Regions from separate parts of the Rhodoferax sp. GT1R46 genome, predicted to be linked through region 2. Evidence: predicted binding sites of a transcription regulator. Region 2 holds the regulator's gene; each other region holds the start of a gene.
What was found. The regulator sigma-54, encoded in region 2, starts transcription at its own class of promoters, with help from an activator protein. The targets are predictions, from matches to a motif close to TGGCANGNAANCTGCTTT.
Positions count from the first base shown of each region.

Region 1: AC097W_RS02250 (CmpA/NrtA family ABC transporter substrate-binding protein) is a predicted target of sigma-54. The motif match lies at 2,447-2,464, and genes of this name have one in related genera.
Region 3: glnA (type I glutamate--ammonia ligase) is a predicted target of sigma-54. The motif match lies at 2,584-2,601, and genes of this name have one in related genera.
Region 4: AC097W_RS18380 (PEP-CTERM sorting domain-containing protein) is a predicted target of sigma-54. The motif match lies at 2,128-2,145, and genes of this name have one in related genera.

Region 1 is NZ_JBWMBC010000001.1:463,430-467,543, forward strand. It holds gene AC097W_RS02240 (ABC transporter ATP-binding protein) at 1-86, opposite strand, end outside; gene ntrB (nitrate ABC transporter permease) at 83-1,015, opposite strand; gene AC097W_RS02250 (CmpA/NrtA family ABC transporter substrate-binding protein) at 1,040-2,284, opposite strand; gene AC097W_RS02255 (phospholipase D-like domain-containing protein) at 2,697-4,100, opposite strand.
Region 2 is NZ_JBWMBC010000002.1:93,954-98,067, reverse strand. It holds gene lptA (lipopolysaccharide transport periplasmic protein LptA) at 1-526, shown strand, start outside; gene lptB (LPS export ABC transporter ATP-binding protein) at 535-1,323, shown strand; gene rpoN (RNA polymerase factor sigma-54) at 1,333-2,940, shown strand; gene AC097W_RS05825 (THUMP domain-containing class I SAM-dependent RNA methyltransferase) at 2,937-4,114, shown strand, end outside.
Region 3 is NZ_JBWMBC010000006.1:5,950-10,063, reverse strand. It holds gene glnL (nitrogen regulation protein NR(II)) at 1-426, opposite strand, end outside; gene AC097W_RS13595 (hypothetical protein) at 432-938, opposite strand; gene glnA (type I glutamate--ammonia ligase) at 1,124-2,539, opposite strand; gene AC097W_RS13585 (competence/damage-inducible protein A) at 2,772-3,623, opposite strand; gene AC097W_RS13580 (EI24 domain-containing protein) at 3,589-4,114, opposite strand, start outside.
Region 4 is NZ_JBWMBC010000010.1:34,304-38,417, forward strand. It holds gene AC097W_RS18375 (ATP-binding protein) at 1-1,166, shown strand, start outside; gene AC097W_RS18380 (PEP-CTERM sorting domain-containing protein) at 1,307-2,125, opposite strand; gene AC097W_RS18385 (chaperone modulator CbpM) at 2,524-2,847, opposite strand; gene AC097W_RS18390 (DnaJ C-terminal domain-containing protein) at 2,844-3,827, opposite strand; gene arfB (alternative ribosome rescue aminoacyl-tRNA hydrolase ArfB) at 3,897-4,114, shown strand, end outside.

The DNA of each region.
Region 1 (4,114 bases), on a different contig from region 2:
AGTGCGCAAAACGGCCCTTTGCGGGTTTTGAAAGTCTGCTCGACGTTCTGGACTTCGATGAATTTGGTAGTGAGTGATTCGTTCATGATTTCACCTCTTCAAACGTAAATGCGGTTGCGACCTTGATCAACAGGTACTCCAGTACCAGTCCGACGATGCCAATCACGAAGATGGCGATGATGATGTTCTTGACGTTCAGGTTGTTCCACTCGTCCCACACCCAGAAGCCAATGCCCACGCCGCCGGTCAGCATCTCGGCGGCCACGATCACCAGCCATGCAGTGCCCACGGCCAGACGCACACCGGTAAGCATGTAGGGCAGCACGGCAGGGAAGAGGATCTTGGTAAAAATCTTCCACTCGCTCAGGTTGAGCACACGTGCCACGTTCATGTAGTCCTGTGGCACGCGTTGCACGCCAACCGCCGTGTTGATGATCATGGGCCAGATGCTGCAGATGAAAATGGTCCAGATGGCGGCCGGGTTGGCCCCCTTGAACACCAGCAGGCCAATCGGCAGCCAGGCCAGCGGTGAGACCGGGCGCAGCAGGCTGATCAGTGGGTTGAACATGCGGCCCAAAAAGTCAAAGCGCCCGATCACAAAGCCCGCAGGAATGCCCACCGCCGCGGCCAGGCCAAAACCCACCGCTACGCGCTCCAGCGACATCAGCACATTCCAGCCCACGCCCTGGTCGTTGGGGCCCTTGCGGTAGAACGGGTCAGCGAAGATGGTGAGTGCCTGCTTCCAGGTTTCCCAGGGGCTGGGAATGCTGCTGGAAGTGCTGATGCTCACCAGCGCCCAAATGCCAATCAGCAGGACCAGTCCGAGTACGGGCGGCAGCACGGCCAACACCAGACCGCGCCCGTCGAAGGATGGCTTGCCCGCGGGGGTCGTGACCGGAGTTTGCGCATCTTTCATGCCTGTAGCCCCCGTGGAATATGCGTTAGCAGCTTCTTTTTTGATAGCATGACTCTCTGCCGTAGCAGACAGGGGCGAGTGGAATACGGCGCTGACCATGGTGTTCTCCTAGTGGGCAAGTGTTCAGGCTTTGATCTTGAAACCGTCGGCGTACTTTTTCGGGTCCTTGCCGTCCCAGACCACGCCGTCCATCAGCTTGGCGCTGCGCATGGCGTCCTTCGGAATGGGCGTTTTGGCAGCGGTAGCGGCCTGCTTGTAGATGTCGATCTGGTTGATCTGTTTGGCCACAGCCAGGTAGTCAGGGTGTTCCTTGAGCAGGCCCCAGCGTTTTTGCTGGGTCAGGAACCACATGCCATCCGACAGGTAGGGGAAGTTGACGGTGCCTTCGTTGAAGAACTTCATGTGGTTGGCGTCGTCCCAGGTCTTGCCCATGCCGTTCTGGTAGCGGCCCAGAATGCGCTGGTTGATGGCGTCCACGCTGGTGTTGACATAGCTCTTGTCGGCAATGGTTTCTGCCATCTTGTTCTTGTTGGACAGGCTGGCGTCAATCCACTGGCCGGCTTCGATGATGGCGGCGGTCACGGCACGCGCGGTGTTGGGGTATTTCTTGACGAAGTCACCCGTGGTGCCCAGCACCTTTTCGGGGTGGTCTTTCCAGATGTCCTGCGTGGTGGTGGCAGTGACGCCAATGCCGTCAATGATGGCGCGGTGGTTCCAGGGCTCACCCACGCAAAAGCCGTCCATATTGCCGACACGCATGTTGGCCACCATCTGCGGTGGTGGCACCGTGATGACCTTGGCGTCGGTAATGGGGTTAATGCCATTGGCTGCCATCCAGTAGTACAGCCACATGGCGTGGGTGCCGGTGGGGAAGGTCTGGGCAAAGGTGTATTCACGCTTTTCGCGGGCCATCAGCTTGGCAAGGCCTGCACCGTCGACAGCGCCTTTGTCAGCCAGCTTTTTGGACAGCGTAATGGCCTGGCCATTCTGGTTGAGCGTCATCAGCACGGCCATGTCTTTCTTGGGGCCGCTGACCCCCAGGTGCACCCCGTAGATCAGACCGTAGAGCACATGGGCGAAATCCAGCTCGCCGTTGACCAGCTTGTCGCGCACGCCAGCCCAGGAGGCCTCTTTGCTGGGGATGATCTTGACGCCATACTTCTTGTCGATGCCCAGCACCGAGGCCATCACGACGCTGGCGCAGTCGGTCAGGGGAATGAAGCCAACCTTGACCTCGGTTTTCTCAGGGGCATCAGATCCTGCGGCATACACGGCGGCGCGCAGGGCGGGGTTGATGCCAATGGCACCCACCGCGGCGGTTTGCAGCACGGCGCGGCGGCTGAGTTTGGTTTTGAGAAGATCAGTCATGGCAAAGCTCCATCAGTTGCAAAAACAAAAAAAGGCGTCCGCACACAGCACGGCGCTTCATGGAAGCCAAGTGCTGGTGGGGACGCCTTTGTCCGGATTGACAGGCCTTGCCCGTCGTTGGGTAAAGCTTGTCAGTTGACCCTCAGTGGTCTTGTTGGGAGTGAAGCAATGAGCGTGCCAGGTTGCTGGACAGGTGATTTCTGAATGGACTGGATGCAATATGCTACTGTTTTTATAGCTGCATACGCAGTATTGACGAGGGCTAAGGCGGTTTTTTGTGCCGAACGATCACGGCATTGCAGCCGTTGGGCAGGGGCACTGAAATTGTGCGGCGCACCAAATGCAAGCCGCTTCGCCGGTCTGCTTCCGGTCCGGCCAGCCGGCATCCCCTGCGATCAGGTGGAAGGATGACTCAGAGCTGAAACGCCAGCAACCGGATCGATCCCTCGGCCAGCCCGCGCAATATGCCCGGCGGCTGCGAACGGTAGGGTATGGCGCCCATTCGCTGGTGATCGATCCAGTGTGCGAATCGCTGGACGTCCGTGGGGTCAAAAAATGCCACCATCATTTCGTAATTCAGAAACAGGCTGCGTTCGTCAATATTGGCCGAACCTGCCAAGGCCAGTTCATCATCAACAATGATGGCTTTGGCATGCATCATCCCGGGTGTCAGCCAGACGCGGGCACCCGCCGCCGACAGCTCGCGCAGGGCCGCGTGGCGCGCCATATCGGCCAGTCGATGGTTCGACCGCCGTGGCAAAACCAGGTCCACCGCGACCCCGCGACGTGCGGCCAGCGTGAGTGCCATCAACAGCGCCGCATCGGGTACGAAATAGGGTGTGATCGCCAGAATCCGGTTTTGTGCGGTGAAACAGCTCGATACCAGCAGCGCATGCAAGGTGTCGTCCGCTTGGTCCGGTCCGCTGGCGATGAATTGTGCTTGCGCCAGGCCGGCATCGATTGGAGGAGTGCGGGTTTCTGTTGCACTGCGCTGCGGGCTCTGGGTTGCGAACGCCCAGTCCAGATCGAACTGGCCCTGTGCCTGACGCGCCAGACCCCCGGCCAGGTCAAAACTCAAGTCGGTCCATGGAGCCTGCGGATGCTTTGCCAGCAAATCACCGACAAAGTATTCAGCCGCCAGGTTGCGGCCACCCGTCCACAGTCGCTCTCCATCAGCGATCACCATTTTGCGGTGATTGCGCAAGTTGGTGCGCCCGGGGAGTGGCGATCGCAGGGGCGAGACAAACCGTGCGACCTGGACGCCAGCCGCAGACAGCCGCTTCAGGTCCGGCCGTCCCCCCAGGTAAACGCCGACGCCGTCGATCAGCAGGCGAACCCGCACACCGGCCTGTGCCTGGCGCATCAGCATGCTGGCTATTTCGTCTCCCAAGGCGTCCCGGCCCAGAAGAAAGGTGCATAGGTCCAGGGTACGGGTGGATCCTTGCATCACCTCCCGAAGTGCTTGCAGGGCCTGCTGACCGTTTTCGTGAATGCGCAGTGGTTGATAGGTCGACGCGGCTGTTACCCCCATCGCGGCAGCGAGTTGCTGGAAATTGGCGGCCGGGGTGTTGAGCCGTCGACCCGCCAGCGGCAAAACGGTCGCGTGCCGCAGTAGCAGGTCGCGAGGAATCTTTCGGCTGCCAAACAGGAGGTAGAGCGGAAGCGCCAGATAGGGCAGCAGTGCCAGCGAAACGACCCAGGCAATGGCTGCGGATGGATGTCGGCGCTGACGCCGGGAGTGCGATGCGACAACGTAGATGGTGAGACCGAAGATCACCAGAACGCTGTGCAACGTCAGCCAGTGGATGCCGGGCATTTCAGAGGCTAAAG
Region 2 (4,114 bases):
GAACATTGAGGCGGACGCGCTGCGGTACGACGACGTGAAGCAGGTCAGCCTGTTTACGGGGAATGTCGTCCTGACCAAAGGAACCATCGTGATTCGGGGCGCCCGGCTTGAAGTGCGCCAAGACCCTGAGGGCTACCAGTTTGGCGTGGTGACGGGCACGGCCGACAAGCTGGCCTTTTTCCGTCAAAAGCGGGAGGCGCTGGAGGAATACATTGAAGGCGAGGGCGAATCCATTGAGTACGACAGCCGCGCAGACACGGTCAAATTCATCAAGAAAGCCCTGCTACGCCGCCTGCGTGGCACCACGGTGGGTGACGAAATCACCGGTGGCCTGATTGTTTATGAAAACCTCACCGATATGTTCACTGTGGATGGTTCTGCCAGCAAGGCCGCCGGTGCAGCGCCCAGCGGCCGTGTGCGCGCCATGCTGATACCCAAACCCGAGGGGGCCGCCGCGGCCCCCACTCCGGCCACGCCGATTCCCCCGCTGCGCTCCACCACCACCCTGGGGGGCGCGCCCAAGTGACCGCGCTACTGGAGCCATTCGCAGAAAGCACCCCTGACACCGGGCCGGACACCGCCATTGGCCGGCTTGAAGCACGGCACCTGCAGAAGTCGTACGGCAAGCGCCAGGTGGTCAAGGATGTTTCCCTGACCGTGCGCACCGGCGAAGTGGTGGGTTTGCTGGGCCCCAATGGGGCGGGCAAGACGACGTCGTTTTACATGATTGTGGGCCTGCTGCGCGCCAGCGCGGGCGAAATCACCATTGACGGACAAAGCATTGAGCACATGCCCATCCACCGCCGCGCGCGCCTGGGCCTGGGTTACCTGCCGCAAGAGGCCTCTATTTTTCGCAAACTCAATGTCGAAGACAACGTGCGCGCCGTGCTGGAGTTGCAGCTCGATGACGCAGGCAAGCCGCTCAAGAGCCCCGAGATTGAGCTGCGCCTGACCGCCCTGCTGCAAGACCTGCGGGTGGAGCACCTGCGTGATTCGCCAGCGCTGGCCCTGTCGGGTGGTGAACGCCGCCGGGTGGAAATTGCCCGCGCACTGGCGACACGTCCGCGTTTCATTCTTCTGGATGAGCCCTTTGCCGGTATTGACCCGATTGCCGTGATCGAAATCCAGCGCATCATCAATTTCCTGAAATCCCGCAACATCGGGGTTCTGATTACCGACCACAACGTGCGCGAGACCCTGGGTATTTGCGACCACGCCTACATCATCAGCGAAGGTGTGGTGCTGGCCCAAGGCACCCCGACCGAGATCGTGAACAACGCCGATGTGCGTCGCGTGTATCTCGGCGAACACTTCAAAATGTAGGCCAGCGCAATGAAACCCGGTCTTTCACTGCGCGTTTCCCAGCATCTGGCGCTCACGCCCCAGTTGCAGCAGTCCATCCGCTTGTTGCAACTCTCCACATTGGAACTCAGCCAGGAAGTGGAGCAGATGCTCGACGAGAACCCGTTTCTGGAGTTAACCCAGGACGAGGCCCCGCGTGAGGATTTCGGTCTGCCCCAGGCCGACACGCCCGTGAGCGAAGGGGAGCGCGAGATGGAGCATGCTCCTAATTCGATAGCTGAGTACGCAGATTCCACGGGGGCTAGCAGCACAAAAGACGATGAAGCGACGCCGCTGTCTTCGGACGATGAGCCCAGTTGGGATGGCGACGGCACGACCGAGCTGGTACCCGACGATGGCGAATGGGGCACCGACGCCAAGGCCAAAGCGAACAACCTGGGTGATGGCGAAGACGTGGATGCCACCGAGCTGGCGCGCTCACAGGAGTCCCTGCAATCGCACCTGCATCGCCAGGCATTGCGGCTGCGCCTGAGCGAAGAAGACCGCGGCGCGCTGCGCTTTCTGATCGAGTCCCTGAATGACGATGGCTACCTGGAAGAGCCACTGGAAGAGCTGGCCCGCGGGCTGGCCGGGGACGATGAAGAGCAGGTCGAAAACCTGGTGCACCACTTCACCGTGGCACTGGGCCTGCTTCACAGCCTGGAGCCCGTAGGCGTGGGCGCACGCGACCTGGGTGAATGCCTGCGTCTGCAGTTGCGCGCGCTCATGGCGTTGGCCAAAGCGGAATCGGAGTCGCCGGAACGCCGGGCCGTACTGGCGGTGGCCCTGGGCATCTGTGAGCAGCCCATGACCTTGCTCGCCCGCCGGGACGTCAAAACCCTGATGCAGCGCTGCGGCGGCACCGATGCGCAGACGCGTGACGCGATTGCCCTGATTAGCCGGCTGGAGCCTAAGCCGGGGCGGCGTTTTGTGGATGTGGAGCGCAATATTGTGGTGCCCGACGTGCTGGTGCTGCCGGTGGCGAAGACCAGCCCGGGCATGACGCCCAAGTTTCGCGTCATGCTCAACCCCGAGGTGATGCCCAAGCTGCGGGTGCACGATATTTATGCCAATGTGTTGCGCAACCACCGGGGTGGCAAAGACGCCGCCAGCTACGCCGGCTTGCAGCAGCGCCTGCAGGAGGCACGCTGGTTCATCAAGAACATCCAGCAACGCTTTGACACCATCCTGCGCGTGAGCACGGCCATCGTGGAGCGGCAAAAGAGCTTCTTCACCCACGGCGAACTGGCCATGCGCCCCCTCGTTTTGCGTGAAATTGCCGATGAGCTGGGCCTGCACGAATCCACCATCAGCCGGGTCACCACCGCCAAATACATGGCCACGCCGTTTGGCACATTCGAGCTGAAGTATTTCTTTGGCTCGGGGCTGGGCACCGAATCGGGTGGCAATGCCTCCAGCACGGCGGTGCGCGCCCTCATCAAACAATTCATCAGTGCCGAGAACCTGAAAAAGCCCCTGAGCGACAACCAGATTTCCGAGATGCTCAAAGAGCAGGGAATTGATTGCGCCCGCCGCACTGTAGCCAAATACCGCGAAGGGCTCAAGATTGCGCCCGCGTCGCTGAGAAAAGACCTATGAACCAACTCCAAATTTTTCTCCCCTGCGCCGCGGGCGTGGAGGATTTTCTGGCCACCGAGGTGCACGACCTCACGGGTTTGAAGGGTGAGGACCTGCTCACGCGCCGTGGCGGCGTGATGGCCCGCGCCTCCTGGCGCGACGCCATGCGGCTCAATTTGCACAGCCGCCTGGCGCAGCGCGTGCTGGTGCAGTTGTCGTACACCGACTACCGCAGCGAACAGGACCTGTACCGGGCGGCGGCCGATGTGGCGTGGGAGGTCTGGTTCACACCCAAACAAAGCATCAAGGTCGAAGTGACGGCGCAGCACAGCCCGCTCACCAGCCTGAATTTTGCCGCGCTCAAAATCAAGGATGCGGTGTGCGACCGCTTTCGCGACAAGGCCCACGGCGTGCGCCCCGATGTCAATACCCAGTGGCCTGACGTGCGCATCTACGCCCACCTGACCACCGAAACCTGTTCGCTCTACATCGACACCTCGGGCGAACCCCTGTTCAAGCGCGGCTGGCGCGAAGACAAGGGCGAGGCGCCGTTGAAAGAAACCCTGGCCGCGGCCATGATTGCCGCCAGTGGCTGGGCTGATGGCGATGGCGACTTGCTGCCGCTGTATGACCCCTGCTGTGGCAGCGGCACCATTGCCATTGAGGCCGCGCAGATTGCCTGCAACATCGCCCCCGGTTCGCTGCGCCACTTTGCCTTCGAGAAATATTTGCCGTTTCAGGCACACGTCTGGTCTGCTATCAAATCAGAAGCGGCTGACGCAGTCGTCAAGCCGGCTGCAGGTCAAAGCGCCTTGATTTACGGCAGCGATGTGTCGCACCGTATGGTCGATTTTGCCCAGCGCAATGCCGAGCGTGCCGGCGTGGCCGACGTCATCGAGTTTCGCGGTGGCGATGCGCTGCAGCGCATGCCACCAACCGAGTTGCCTGGGGTGATGCTGCTCAACCCGCCCTACGGCGAACGGATTGAAGTCGGCGGTATTGCTGGTGCGGGTGCGCGCGAGCAGGCGCATACCGAAGACGGCGGCGAATTCTTCAGCCAGCTGGCCACGCACTGGAAGAAAAACTTCTCGGGCTGGACCGGCTGGATCCTCACGCCCGACCTCAAATTGCCCAGCAAGATGCGCCTGAAAGAGTCCCGCCGCGTGCCGATGTGGAACGGCCCGATTGAATGCCG
Region 3 (4,114 bases), on a different contig from region 2:
ATTCTTGATTTCATGTGCCAGGTTCCTGATGAGTTCCTTGTTGGTTTGCGCCTGCTCGGCCAGCCGCTCTTCACGGTCCTGTCGGGTTTGCTGCTCCAAGGGGATCATCTCAACAATGATCTCTTCTATTGGCTCGGTGCGGGTGATGATGACGTGCACCGGCATGGGTTCCTGCCCCAAGCGCTTGAGCCAGGCGTCGTAACGGAGGGCCGAAAATTCGTTTTCGCTCGCACCTTCGAGCGCACTTTGCAACTGCAGCGGTTCCGTGAACACTTCGGAAAAGGAGGACCCCACGATCATGCGCCGCGAGGTTCCCAGTGCGTCCTCAAGGGCTGAGTTGGAAAACACCACCGATGCGTCGGATCTCACCACCGCAACCAGTGTGGCTAACAGGTCAAATAGCGAAAACCGGGCTGGCGCGTCCACGCGGGTTATTTCGCTGCAGAAGCGCCTGAACCAGTGGTCACCCTGCCCAGCTCACGCCGTATGCCTGCGATATCGCTCTCGTTGCGGCTGATATTGGCCTTGAGCTCCGCAATTCGGTCCACATACTTCTGGTTATTACGGTGCTCGGGGCCCAGCTTTTCTGGTTCGCCGTTGTTGTATTCCTTGAGTAACTCGGCCTGGCGCGCTTCGGCCTTTTTCAACTCGGAATCCAGAATCATGCGGGCATCGGAATCTTTGGCGCGCTGATCGCCTGAGTCGATGCGCTGACCAGGCTGTGATGCGGCTGGAGCACGCGCAGCCGTTGCAGGGTTGGGGCGCTGGGATTGCACGACCGTCACGTTGCCGCCACTGATGGGCTTGCAGCCTTGTGCCCTTGGATCTTGCAGCGTGTTGGTATAGACGTTGTTGTCGCATTTGTAAATGCGCTCTTCTGCCCAGCTGGAAGTAGCAACCAGCGAAGCAACAACGGGGATCAGATATATCGTTTTCATTCGGTGTCCACGCATCAAAGTGCAAGGGCTGTCAGGCCAGTATGCGCCAAAATTGGCCAGATCATAAAGCGCCCAGCGGCTCAAGACTTTATTGGACTTCAATTGAGCAAATAGGTTGCAAAAAAAAGGACGGCTTTCGCCGTCCCTATTAACTCACCGTCTGGCTGCCAAATTGACAGCAAGTGTTACAGGGAGTAATACATGTCGAATTCGATGGGGTGCGTAGCCATGCGCAAACGCGTCACTTCACCCATCTTCAGTTCGATATAAGCGTCGATCATGCTGTCGCTGAACACGCCGCCCTTGGTCAGGAAACCACGGTCTGCGTTGAGGCAGTCCAGGGCCTGATCCAGGCTGTGACAAACGGTTGGGATCAACGCATCTTCTTCGGGTGGCAAATGGTACAGATCCTTCGTGGCTGCTTCGCCAGGGTGGATCTTGTTTTCCACACCGTCCAGACCCGCCATCATCAGGGCAGAGAAGCCCAGGTACGGGTTCATCAGTGGATCAGGGAAACGCGCTTCGATACGACGACCCTTGGGGTTTGCCACGAATGGAATGCGAATGGAAGCCGAGCGGTTTTTAGCCGAGTAAGCCAGCTTCACCGGTGCCTCGTAGCCTGGAACCAGGCGCTTGTAGCTGTTGGTGCCTGGGTTGGTGATGGCGTTCAATGCACGTGCGTGCTTGATGATGCCACCAACGTAGTACAGGGCGAAGTCAGACAGACCAGCATAGCCGTCGCCAGCAAACAGGTTCTTGCCGTCTTTCCAGATGGATTGGTGCACGTGCATGCCGGAACCGTTGTCGCCAACGATGGGCTTGGGCATGAACGTCGCGGTCTTGCCATAGGCGTGCGCGACGTTTTGAACCACGTACTTGAGCATCTGGGTCCAGTCCGCGCGCTGAACCAGCGTGCTGAACTTGGTGCCAATTTCATTTTGGCCAGCGCCTGCCACTTCGTGGTGGAACACTTCAACGGGAATGCCCAGTGATTCGAGAATCAGGGACATTTCAGCGCGCATATCCTGCGTGCTGTCGACTGGTGGCACAGGAAAGTAGCCGCCCTTGACGGTAGGACGGTGGCCCTTGTTGCCGCCTTCCATTTTCTTGCCCGAATTCCAGGGTGCTTCGCCTTCGTCGATTTTGAAGAAGGTGCCGGACATGTCGGTATTCCAGCGCACGTCATCAAAAATGAAGAACTCTGGCTCAGGACCGAAGAACGCCGTGTCACCAATGCCAGACGCCTTGAGGTAGGCTTCAGCGCGCTTGGCGATGGAGCGTGGATCACGGTCATACGCTTTGCCGTCCGCAGGCTCGACCACGTCGCAACTCATGAACATCGTGGTTTCTTCAAAGAATGGATCGATGTTGGCGGTATTTGCGTCAGGCATCAGCTGCATGTCGGAGGCTTCAATGCCCTTCCAGCCGGCGATGGATGAACCGTCGAAGGCGTGGCCCGATGTGAACTTGTCTTCGTCAAAATGGGAAACAGGCACAGTCACGTGCTGCTCTTTGCCGCGGGTATCGGTGAAGCGGAAGTCAACAAACTTGACTTCATTCTCTTTCACCATTTTCATCACGTCTGCGACGGTCTTGGCCATCAAATACTCCTGTTGCACGGTTGTAAAAAAATTGCCTTGTCCACAATGCAGCTTTTGTGCCAAAAACCGAATTGCAGCTTATTTTGATAAAGCGCTCTATTTTGCCCTGAGATTTATGGTTTTTTTGCTCCCTATGTCAAAGACATGCGACGGCTTCCCACTCAGCAAGCCCTTCACCAGAGCAAATGCACCATTATCGGACCCCCAATTGCCGCACTTAGTTGGTGCAAAATTATTCGCGCACCAATTCAGGGCCAAGGCGGGCATTCAATCTCAATAAGCCAGCCCGCATTGCTTCATAGGCTGCGCCAGCCGCCACAGGTTCTCCCTTGACGCCCAATTCGATGTGGCGCCCATATTCGGCGTGATCCACACTCGGCAAACTGAATACCTTCACCGCATGCGTGCCTTCAATTTCCTCCATCAGTGGGGTGAGCGCCGCTTCCATGGCACCAAACACGATCACGGACCGTTCAATCCAGGCGTTTTGGGTAAACAAATGCGGGTAATGCGTGTCCAGCACCCATTCAATCATGGGCCAGGCCATCACGGGGAAACCGGGTACGAAGTGAACGCGGCCATTCCCGGCGCCTGCACAGCTGAAGCCCGCGATTTTGTTGAATGGATTGGGAATGATCTGAGCGCCCACCGGAAACATGCCCATGTTGAGCCGGTGCGCGTTGTCGCTGCGATCGGGTTCACAGGGCACGCCTTGCTCCCGTGCCAGATCCTGCATACGCTCGCGGATCAGCGCTTCAGCTTGCGGATGCAAAGCCAGCTCCAGACCCAAGGCCCTTGCAGCGCACTGGCGCGTGTGGTCGTCCGGCGTGGCACCGATGCCACCGGTCGAAAAGAGCACGTCACCGGATTCAAACGCACGCTTCAATGTTTCGGTAATGCGGTCGGGATCGTCACCAACGTAGTGGGCGTAATCGAGTTGCAGTCCGCGCGCCTTCAGCAACGCGATGACTTTGGGCAGATGCTTGTCTGCTCGCTTGCCGGAAAGAATCTCGTCTCCAACAATGATCAGCCCAAAGCGGACTGCGGGTTCAGGGGATAGGGTTTGGTCCAGAGGCTTTGTCATCCGGCAATGCTAACGCGTCAGGTGGCGCAGCCGCAACATTTGCCCTAGCAGTCGACTCAGCCCGAAGGGATTGCAGTGCGTACAGGCTGAAGTGCGCGAACCAGAGCGACGAGAACGCAAACACCAGCGTGTAAATCCAGATCGCCACCGGCACCAGAATCACGAACATGGAGGCAAACAGTACGCCCGAAGCCCACACAATGCTGGGTGCGGCCCCCAAAAAACCGGTGATGACGCCAATACCCAACAGCCAACCACGGTGGCGACGAAAAATCTCGCGACGCTCATCTTTGCTGGCGTGATCTGCCAGCGCATCAAATGCCATCACACGGTAGGTGAGCCAGCCCCAGATGAGGGGGGGCAAAATCATGATCAAGGGGGGCACCAGCCAAAGAGGTGTCGACACGACCAAGGCAACCAAGGCCAGCAAGGTCGATCCCAGTGACCACACAATACTCAGCAATGTCGAGCCACCACGCTTGCGCTCAAGC
Region 4 (4,114 bases), on a different contig from region 2:
AGCGTGCCACGGCTGTGGCAGAAAAGGCGAACCTCGGGAAGTCAGAGTTCCTCGCCAGCATGAGTCATGAGTTGCGCACGCCACTCAACGCGATCCTCGGCTTTGCCCAACTCATCGAATCTGGCTCACCACCGCCAACGCTGACTCAGAAACGAAGCCTCGAGCAGATCCTGCGCGCGGGATGGTACTTGCTGGAACTGATCGACGAGATTCTCGATCTGGCGCAGATCGATTCGGGCAAGATCATGTTGTCGCTGGAGCCTGTCTCGCTTCTCGAAGTAATGAGCGACTGTCTCGCCATGGTTGGTCCGCAAGCGGACAAAGGCGGTATCGCCCTGACGTGTGCACCGCTTGAGTCGGCCTATTTCATCGAGGCCGATCGAACCCGGACGAAACAGGTTCTGATAAACCTTCTTTCCAACGCAATCAAATACAACAGGCCCGGTGGCGCGGTCGTCGTCGCCTGCACTGTGGTGGCCCCAGATTCGATTCGCATCAGCATTCAGGACACCGGCTTTGGCATGACTTCAGAACAGCAGGCGCAGCTTTTCCAGCCTTTCAATCGTCTGGGCAGGGAGTCTGGCCCTGTGCAAGGCACGGGCATCGGCCTGGTTGTAACCAAGCGTCTGATCGAACTGATGGGAGGCGCGATTGGCGTAAACAGTACCTTCGGGGAGGGGAGCGTGTTCTGGATCGAATTCAAGCTGACGACTGCGCCTCAGTTCGAGATTCAGGAAACCGGGCATAGGGTGCCGGAGCCGCGCCAGGTGTCGGATGGAACGTCGAAGCGCACGCTGCTCTATGTGGAAGACAACCCAGCTAACCTGGAACTGATCGAGCAACTCATTGCACGGCGCACCGACCTGCGCATGTTGAGCGCGGCGGACGGAAATCTCGGCATTGAGTTTGCGCGCGCCCATCAGCCCGACGTCATTTTGATGGACATTAACCTGCCAGGCATCAGCGGGATCGACGCCATGAAAATTCTGCGCGCCGACCCTTTGACTGCGCATATTCCAATCATCGCAGTCAGTGCCAACGCGCTGCCGCGTGACATCAAGATGTGTCTTGCGCTTGGCTTTTTCGACTATCTGACCAAACCCATCATGCTCAACGAGTTTGTGCGCACCCTCGACTTGGCACTGAAAACATCCGAATCGAATTAAACCCCTGCGGCCGTCGTCCCAGCGGGCGCAGGCAAAACAGTGGGCAAAGATGCCGCACCCCGGTACATCCCCTCTTCCACCCGCCCCGCTTGCGCGGCAAGTGTGCCCATGCGGGGCGCACGATCAAGGCCAAACTGGGATTACGCTTTTCCGAAACGCCGTCGCGCCAGGATAAGGCCAAGCCCCGATAGTGCGAGCAAGGCAAGAGGTGACGGTTCAGGCACGTGACGGGTGCCACCCTCAAGAGTCAGGGCGAAGGTGAAATCACCAAATCCGTAGGTGGCTCCGCTGTCATTCGAAAATCCACCGTTGATGAGATAGGGCGACGACTGAAAGGTGGGGCCATCCGCGAACCAGTTCCAGTCGGCATTTGCAGTACCGATGGTGTCGTTGACGATGGAAATCCAGAAGCGACCGCTACCGAGAGTGATATCGCTGCCCAGGTCGGCCCAGTAATCATTGACGGACGTCCACCCCGGAAAGACGGTGCGATTGGCTCCACCGACGTTGATCGATGCCATGAGTGTGCCTGGGGGGCTGAAGGGGTTATTTGGGTCTGCGCTGACGTCGCCGTAAAAGTTGATGGTGAAACTGTCCGCTGCAGTGGGATTGGGCAACATTCGGTTGGACAGGCCGTTCGAATACCAACCCTGCCAGGAAACGCGGTTGATGTACTCGCCAGTGCTCAACGTGAAATTTTCGATGGCGCGCCCGGTCGTTCCCGTGTCCGAAATCCCGAAATACGTCAGCCTGTTTGGCGTCTGCGACAGCAGCACGTCAGCATGTGCCATTGGGTAAAGAAAGGCGACGAGAGCTGTCAGGATGGCAAATTTGTGCGGCATGGCGTGCTCCAGCGCAAGGGGTCGTTCAAATCTACAAGCAATGTTCGTTAAGGAAATATCTGCTGCTTCAGCCGCGACAGCGGCGCAAACGGCGAAATCGGCTTTCAGCGCAATCATGCAAAGCAGGTTCTGCGCCAAAAATTACGAGCATTGATTTATCTGTATTTTTTCTTCTAAAAGCTGATGGATGCCGGTGACTGTAAGAATATCCGGCAGTAATCTTGATCCACTGAGTAGCCGAAGACCGTCCTGAAAAAACGGGCATTTCCTCAGGTAACGGTCTGCGTTCCAAGAATTTTCCACCTTGCCATTGACCTCGGCGGCGACAGTTGCCAGCATTCGCACGTTCAGCAAATTTAGCAAGTAGTGGGCTGATCGCCGGGGTAGTCGGATGCTGATTGGCCGGTCATATCCTGTCCGGCATGGCATCCAATGCATTCACTTCGTAGACGGAATAGCGCTTGTGCGTCTTTTGGCGGCCATCCGAAACCTGCTGTATGTCGAGTGCAGACCCGCTACAGCCCGCGCACCCGCAGAGCCGCCTTAAGCCTGCGCACCTCGTGCTGCAGGTCCAGGATCAGCGCCGCGGCCTCCAGCCCCACGCCAAAGTCGCGCTGCAATCGACTTGCCTCCAGCGCATGCTGCAGGTCCGCGCTGTAGAAGCGCCAATCCGCCGGTGAAGCGGCCGGAGACTCAAGGTCCACGATGCCAACCTCCACCAGCTGGGCCACCCAGTCCAGATCGGCCCCACAGGCATGCGCCAGCTCGTGCGCAGCAATCGGGTTCTCGCGGCTGATTGCCGTGGCGGTGATGACAGTCGTCGTTGTGTAAAGAGTCATGATTGCGCGCCTTCCACGCCCAGATGGCGCCTTGGATTGAACGGTGCAGCCTGTGCCAACTGTTCATAGGCCTTGCGGGCGGCCTCGGTGTCGGCGGGCGGCAATGCAATGTCCAGCAACAGGTACAAGTGGCCAGCGGGCTTGCCGGGCAGACCGCGCTCTTTGAGGCGCAGTTTCAGGCCGCTGCGCGCATTCGGCGGCACGGTTACCTCCACCACACTGCCGGCGGGCGTGGGCACCTGCACCTGCGCCCCCAAAGCCGCCTCGGTGGGCGTGACGGGCAGCGTCATATAAATGTCGCTCCCCTCCACGCGGTAGAGTTTGTGCGGGGCAATGCGCACCTCCAGATACAAATCGCCCGCCGCCTCGCCGCCCTGCCCCGGCATGCCATGACCGGTGAGCCGGATGAACTGGCCCGGGTGCACGCCGGGCGGGATCTTCACGCTGAGGGTGCGATTGACGAATGCAGGCTGGCCCTGCGGGTCGGTCTCCAGCGCACGGAGCACGATTTCGCGCTCGGCACCTTTGAGGGCGTCTTCAATCGATATCTCGATTGCAGCGTGGTGGTCTTCGCCGCGCGCGCGGTAACTGCGACGCGCGGAAGCCCGTTGTTCACCCTTGCCAAACACCGAAGAAAAGAATTCACTGAAGTCGGCATGGTCTGCCGGCCCCTGGCCCGGACCGCGGTGGAATTCAAAGCCCTCGTCCCAGCCGGGTGGCGGTTGAAAGCCATCACCTGCGCCACCCGCGTGGCCGCCACGGGCCACGCGGTCCGCCAGCGCATCGTAGGCCGCACGCTTTTCCTTGTCGCCCAGGACATCCTTGGCTTCGTTGATATCGCGCATGCGCACCTGGGCGTCCGCCTCCTTGCTGACGTCGGGATGGTATTTGCGCGCCAGCTTGCGGTAGGCTTTGCGGACTTCGTCCTCGGACGCAGTGCGTTCAATGCCGAGCGCCTTGTAATAGTCTTTGAATTCCATCGCGTCAGTATGCGCGCCATTTCGCTGAAAATGTCTGATGGAAATCAAGCCCACGAACGACCGCCCTGTATGCCCGAACCACTGATACCACTGCAGGAGGATGAAATCGAGTTCACCGCCATCCGTGCCCAAGGCGCGGGCGGCCAGAACGTGAACAAGGTGTCCAGCGCGATCCACCTGCGTTACTCCATTCCCGACTCGTCGCTGCCCGAGGAGATCAAAGAGCGCCTGCTGGCGCTGAGTGATCAGCGCATCACGTCGGACGGCGTCGTCGTCATCAAGGCGCA